3 regions of the Paenibacillus sp. FSL R10-2771 genome follow, and region 1 is predicted to be linked to each of the others. Evidence: riboswitches for the same ligand, from Rfam matches in the RefSeq annotation. Region 1 holds a riboswitch; each other region holds the start of a gene.
The links. A riboswitch is a leader RNA that binds a small molecule or an ion and turns the genes downstream of it on or off. The one in region 1 is predicted to bind cobalamin.
Positions count from the first base shown of each region.

Region 1 (2,263 bases):
AGCTACAGGCTAGTCCGGGGAGCATTCTGGGAAGTACCCCGAGCACTACTCCGGAGACTACACCCGGCCCCGGCCCCACTCCTTCCGCCAGCCCGGACACGGATGCGGAATGATTGGGTGAGAGCCTGAATTGGGCGAAGCCGGATGTAAGAGAAGTCCGGCATTTCATCAACGGTGCTTCCGCGTAAGCTGGCAGAGAGGTCATTGTACTTTGTACACTCAAATCAGGAATAATCAGCCCTATTATGCGTTCTATTGTATTTGGTACATTAGAATCCGGATTTTAGAGCTTATAAGGGGTATATTCCAAAATCAATTGTACTAAATACAGCAGAATGCATTATGGCCGCCTTTTATTCCCATTCTGTTGTACATAATACAATCAACCAGCTGCCGGCTCTTGCCGGAAGCGGAAGCATCACTATTTAAGTCCTGAACAGCATGATATGCCGGGAGAATGCGGCGAGTGTTGTTCAGGACTTTTTGTGCGGAAGGGGCCGGTTGTGCCTATAATTGAAACAGCTTGTCTATAGACATACAGGGGAATAGTAGATATGATTGTTTGTGAATATTCAAATTTAATAAGCTTTGGAAAAAGGTGCGGATTTCCGTAGAAACAGGCGTAGTCATGCAACAGATACCCATGCCGGTTCTACGATTGTAATCTGCTTAAAAGGGAAGTCCGGTGCAAGTCCGGTGCGGTCCCGCCACTGTAAATGCGGAGCGACTCCTGAGAAGTCACTGTCTGATAATAGGATGGGAAGGCGGGGGAAGCAATGAAGCTTAAGCCAGGAGACCTGCCTTTTTCGTTGTTGTTTCTATTCTTCGGGGGTAAGAATGCGGAACAGGTGCAAATATAAGCAGTGGCTGTGTGAGGGAAACTTCATATCAGCTGCATGTATTGTATCCTTCCCCGGCCGCCCTGTACAGGGCGGTCTTTATGTTGCACCCGCATCAGCGGAGGACGCAGGATTCATCTATACCATTCTATTCACAGAAAGAGGTCAAGCAATGAAGAACAATTTATCATCCAAGTTTATCCGGCTGGGTCTGATCGTTGTCATGATGTTCGCGGTTCTGGGAGCGGCTGTAGCTCCGGCGGGACAGGCTTTTGCAGAGACGGCTGCGAGCACTGGGAATAACGCGGCATCTCTACCTTCAGGCACAGCAGTTAGCGTAGCTGAGGCAGTCTATGCCACTTCGGAGTTTGTGCTGAAGGCCGGAGTCCAGTCCGACTGGCAGGCCATCGGCCTAGCGCAGGCGGGCTATAAGGTTCCGGATAGTTATTTAAAGGCGCTTGAGAGTAAAGTAGCCGCAGCCAAGGGTGTCTACGCCAGAGCTACGGACTATGCGCGGATTACGCTTACGGTTAGGGCGCTTGGCGGGAATCCGGCGGATGTTGCCGGCTACAATCTGATTGAGAAGCTCTACAATAACGATAAAATTACCGGCCAGACGCTGAACAACGCAGCCTATGTACTGCTGGCGCTTGATTCCGGAACTTATACTATGCCTGACAATGCGAAATGGACCCCAGCTAAATTGCTGGCTGAGATCCTGTCCAAGCAGAACACTGACGGAGGCTTCACTCTGACTACGGGGGCTAGTGATCCGGACATGACGGCGATGGTGCTTACTGTGCTGGCAGGACATAAGGATGATCCGGCAGTCAATACCGCAGGACAGCGGGCGGCAGCCTGGCTGGCGACTGCACAGGACAAGAACGGCGGCTATGGTGACAGCAGCGAGAGTGTCGCTCAAGCCATTATTGGTCTGTCCTCCTTTGGCATTGACCCGGCAGGGGCGGAGTATACCGTAGGCAATGTAAACCTTGTCAGTAAGCTTCTTAGCTATAGTGCAGCAGATGGCGGGTTCGCTCATACAGCGGGGGGAAGCTACAATCAGCTCTCGACAGAGCAGGCACTGGAAGCATTGGTAGCTTACAAGCTTTTCAGCACAGGCAGCAAGCTCTATGATCTTAGCAATTCACCTGTGAAGAGTCCTCAGGTTAGTGTGTCCGTTGCCATTGAGAGCCCTAACGGAACCCTGGCAGAAGGCACTGTATATGCGGGAAATGTACTTCAAGCACTGGAGAAGGCAGCGGCGGCGAAGAAGGTGGCCCTGGTCAATGAAGCTGGCAATTACGTGACGGGAATCGGCGGCGTAACTGCGGGTGCTTTTGGCGGCTATGACGGGTGGATGTATGTTGTAGCCCGCGGTGGAGCGTGGATCTATCCAAGTGTAGGCATGGGTGATTTCCTTC
Region 1 covers NZ_JBBOBM010000001.1:6,231,420-6,233,682, reverse strand. Annotated here, with positions in the region: gene NSU14_RS26885 (GAP1-N2 domain-containing protein) at 1-113, shown strand, start outside; cobalamin riboswitch at 631-819, shown strand; gene NSU14_RS26880 (S-layer homology domain-containing protein) at 1,012-2,263, shown strand, end outside.

Region 2 (2,263 bases), 1.1 Mb from region 1:
GGCAAGACACACAGCAGGACAACAGCCAGCAGCATCAATCCATTTTTCCATTTATTGCTCATTATGCATTTCCCCCTTTGACCTTACGTTTCAGGAGCGACATTTCATTCGGACTGTACGATTTCAGCCAGTTCCACAATAATACGGTCAGCAGCCCTTCGCTGATGGCCAGCGGAATCTGCGTCACGGCAAAGATCCCCCCGAATTTGAGAAAAGACGCCAGGACTCCGCCATCCGCAGCCGGAAAAGCCACCGCAAGCTGGAAGGAAGTCACTACATAAGTCATCAGATCGGCAACCGCCGCTGCACAGAATAAGGCCAGCTTCTCGCGGTCCGGCAGCTTCATCATCAGCTTATAGACTGCATATCCGGCAAAAGGCCCCGCGACCGCCATCGAGAACGCATTCGCCCCCAGCGTAGTGATCCCCCCGTGCGCCAGAAGCAGCGCCTGAAACAACAGCACGATCGAGCCGATCACGCCCATCGGCAACGGTCCCAGCATAACTGCGCCAAGTCCGGTACCTGTAGGATGCGAGCTGCTTCCGGTAACGGAAGGCATTTTGAGCGCCGATAAGACGAAGGTGAACGCCCCTGCCAGACCGAGCAGCAGCTTCAGCTCCGGATTCTCCCTGGTCATCGATCTAAGCCTGATAATCCCGAGTATGAAGAACGGTAAGAACGCCACCCACCAGAACACGGCCCAGCCTACCGGCAGAAACCCTTCCATAATGTGCATAGCCTGGGCCGTTCCCGGTTCATTCAGCATAAAGTACACTGTAAATCCGGCAATCAGCGCCGCAAAACTCCAAAATCCGCGTTTCTTCATTTGTCAGCCTCCAAGTTTCTTTAATATAGCAAACCCAAAAAACTCCCGCCCTTCAGGGTGGGAGTTTATGTACGCAGGTATGATTCGATAGAGGACGCTGCAGAGACGCCTCTTCTCATTAACCTATCCGTACACCGCTCCTATCCGCGTAGAGTCGTGGTGTGCGTAATCAAGGTAGGTCTCCTGGCTTGGAATACGGGCGCTATATCCTTCGTCTTCCCCGGGGTTCTCCCCGAGTGACATCATGAAGTTCAGCTCTTCCTTACAGTGGCGGGACCGCTCGGGACTTGCACCCGATTCCCTGTTATCCCTTGCCTGATCCGGCAAGAGCACCTTGTTACATCGCTAATCCATCCTACATCATAGCGGAACAGGCTCTGCATGTCTGTGATAAAATTGGAGCGGCTGCGAAGGACGCAGTATTCATTTGCTTGTTGGGCAGCGTTCATTTGCTTGTAAGAATATCATTTGAGTAATATAATTATTAACTATATAACCTGAACGTGGAGGCAGCGCATGAAACTTGATCTAACCGAACAATCTTTACCCGTGTACGAAGCGTTATCCAGCGCTGTGCGCCTGCAGATGCTGCGGCTCCTGTCCGAACAGCCTATGAACGTCAAGGAACTGGCCGGGGCGCTGAAGCTCAGCAGTGCCATTATGACGATGCATGTGCGCAAGCTGGAAGCTGCCGGACTGATCCGCAGCCACATGGCTCCCGGGCGCAGCGGACTGCAGAAGATTTGTACACTGGCCGCCGAGAGTGCTGAGATTATTTTCCCCGGACAAGCCAGAACACAGCGCAGAGGCTACCGTAAGGAAATTCCCGTGGGCCACTACTCTGATTTCCAGATTGAACCGACCTGCGGCTTATCTACAACCGAGCGGGTGATTGGCAACTTTGACGATCCGCGGTATTTCTGGGATCAGGAGCGGGTGAATGCGGGCATTCTGTGGTTCGGCAAAGGATTCGTAGAATATAAAATCCCGAACTTCCTGCTGTCCAGCCAGAAGCCGGAGGAGCTGGTCATCACGATGGAGATTGCCTCCGAAGCCCCGTCCATCAATAATAACTGGCCCTCCGACATCACCTTCACACTGAACGGTCAGCGGCTAGGCTTCTGGACCAGCCCCGGCGACTACGGGGACAGCCCGGGCAAATACACTCCTGCCTGGTGGCCTGCGCTCACCAACCAATATGGGCTGCTTAAGCAGCTGCGGATTACTCCGGCGGGCACGTTCATGGACGGTCAGAAGCTGTCAGAGGTTACGCTGGAGCAGGTCGGTATCCGTGATAAGCAGTGGACGTTCAAGGTCTCTGTGGAAGAGGATGCGGAGCATATCGGCGGCCTTACCTTATTCGGCAAGGGGTTCGGCAACTATAACGAGGATCTTGTGTTTGAGCTCTTTTATACAGATGCAGTTGAAGCTTCGGCA
Region 2 covers NZ_JBBOBM010000001.1:5,107,341-5,109,603, forward strand. Annotated here, with positions in the region: gene NSU14_RS21825 (energy-coupling factor ABC transporter substrate-binding protein) at 1-62, opposite strand, end outside; gene NSU14_RS21830 (energy-coupling factor ABC transporter permease) at 62-826, opposite strand; cobalamin riboswitch at 983-1,178, opposite strand; gene NSU14_RS21835 (ArsR/SmtB family transcription factor) at 1,343-2,263, shown strand, end outside.
Region 2: another riboswitch for cobalamin. It lies ahead of NSU14_RS21830 (energy-coupling factor ABC transporter permease); the one in region 1 lies ahead of NSU14_RS26880 (S-layer homology domain-containing protein).

Region 3 (2,263 bases), 600 kb from region 1:
CCAGTGTACCCAGGAAATCGCGCTCCGTCTGGTCACGCAGTGTGTACATTTGAATCCCGATCTGCTGTGAGGCTTTTGCCATGAAAGATCCGCTCCTTATAGGTTGAATCTGATTACAACTACAGGTACTCTTTACTCTCCTTGCAGCTTGCGTTCCACGGATTCCAGCTTGCTGCGGCTCGTAGAAGGCTTGTCACGACGGTCATCAATCTTAAGCGAGGTGGAAACCCGCTGTGCTCCTGACGTAAACGGCGACTCATGCAGCGCTTCTACCGCAGCAAGAATCCGTGCAACCGGTCCTTCAATAATAGTCCCCATCGAAGTAAGCTCATAGGTAATCCCCTCCACGGTCTGCAGCACACGCTGCATATCGGCCACATAGCTGCTGAGACTGGTACTGCCAGTGCCAATCGGAATAACGGTCACTTCGCCAATCGCCATTATGAAATCCCTCCTGCAAGTTTGATGAGTCTGCTCTGTCCTTACTCCTTAATTGTAACCCTTCAGCGCCGCTCCCACAAATACCCATAGCCCCCCCCTCTTTATTACTATCTCCCTAGTAAAACTACTAGGATTAGACGCACTCTATTTATGGAGTCTTTGTGGCATCTTTTGGGACAATTTATGACTCATTTAAGGCCATATCCACAGGAAAGTTGTGGATTACCTGTGGACTAACTGTGGATCATCTGTGAGTAAACCTGCGGAACCCGCTCCCCGCGCGGATTCGCAAAAAAATGTTTACAAACACAATATATTGAGTTACTTTTATTTAACAACAACAAAATATAGTAGAAACAGGTGTTTCGCCCTCTTGCTAGGGTTGAAGCTTAATAGGGAAACACGGTGCAAATCCGCTGCGGTCCCGCCACTGTAACCGGATGTTCCAGCTGCCAGACGCCGCTGGAGCAGCATCCTCCGACAACAAGCCACTAAGGGGCTGCGAGGCCCCTCGGGAAGGCGCCGGAGGGCATGCCGGAAGCCAGGAGACCTGCCTGTTTCTGTGGCACCTGTTAGACTCCTGCGAGGAACAGGCGAGGTGCCCGCATGCGGCCTGCACGAGCAGAGTTAGCCTTTCCGTTAATCGGGCCAGAGGCTGCCGATACCTGAGGACGATAGAGTATCGTCCTCAGGTATCGGCTTCTGCGGAAGGTACAAGAACAGGTTCCAGAACAGGACAAGCCCTGTGCCCGTTCGTATTTTCCACATAGACCACCGGCAAATGTCCGCTGTTTCGGATATTTGCAATACGCATTCGGGCATTTCCCGCCTCCCGGCTGGAGATGCCTTTTTACTGATGTCATGGAGCACATGCTTCACGCTTACGATACCGAGAGGAGAGAGCTATACAATGACGCTGCTGGAGAAACGATATAACGAAGGACAAGCTGCACAGGAAGTTCTTTTGGAAGAAGTTATTCATTTGGGACGGGATATTATCGACAGCCGGGATTTGGATCTGCTGCGCGAGAACGCCAACTTGAACGGGGAGAGCTTCTCCGGCAAGATGAGCAAATTCGGCAGTGAATATTCCAAGTGGTACGCCCGCAATTTCACAATGCCGCCACAGCTCGTGCAGGCTATTGAAGATAATGTTGTATATGTACACGACCTGGACCAATATGCCATTGGAACAACTAACTGCATCTTCATCCCGTTTGAACGTCTTCTCCGCGAAGGCTTCAATACCGGCAACGGCAGCGTCCGCCCTCCGAATTCGATTATGACGGCTATGTCGCTGGTGGCGATTATTTTCCAGTCCCAGCAGAATGCCCAGTACGGCGGCGTATCCGCCAACAAGCTGGATTACGATCTGGCGCCTTATGTCACTAAATCCTTCGCTAAGCTGTTCCGCAAAGGAATGGAATACTTCGAGGAAGGTACAGCCGGCGAAGCGCTCGGCGAGGTCACTATGACCCGCAGCGATCTGGAAGAGAAGTATCCGCGTGCCTTCCGTTTCGCCCTGAAAGAGACAGAAATTGAAACCCTTCAGGCTGCGGAGAGCATGGTACATAACCTGAATACCATGTCCAGCCGCTCCGGCGGCCAGATTCCTTTTACCAGCATCAACTACGGAACCTGCACCTCTCCGGAGGGCCAGCTCGTGATTAGCTCCCTCTTAACTGCTACTATGAACGGACTTGGCAGCGGAGAAACACCGGTGTTCCCGATTCAGATCTTCAAGTGCAAACAGGGTGTCAACCAGCAGCCTGGTGATCCTAACTATGAGCTGTTCCTGAAAGCGGCAGAGTGCTCTGCACGC
Region 3 covers NZ_JBBOBM010000001.1:6,836,276-6,838,538, forward strand. Annotated here, with positions in the region: gene NSU14_RS29480 (sugar phosphate isomerase/epimerase family protein) at 1-82, opposite strand, end outside; gene NSU14_RS29485 (MTH1187 family thiamine-binding protein) at 133-441, opposite strand; cobalamin riboswitch at 783-1,013, shown strand; gene NSU14_RS29490 (hypothetical protein) at 1,130-1,255, opposite strand; gene NSU14_RS29495 (anaerobic ribonucleoside triphosphate reductase) at 1,352-2,263, shown strand, end outside.
Region 3: another riboswitch for cobalamin. It lies ahead of NSU14_RS29495 (anaerobic ribonucleoside triphosphate reductase); the one in region 1 lies ahead of NSU14_RS26880 (S-layer homology domain-containing protein).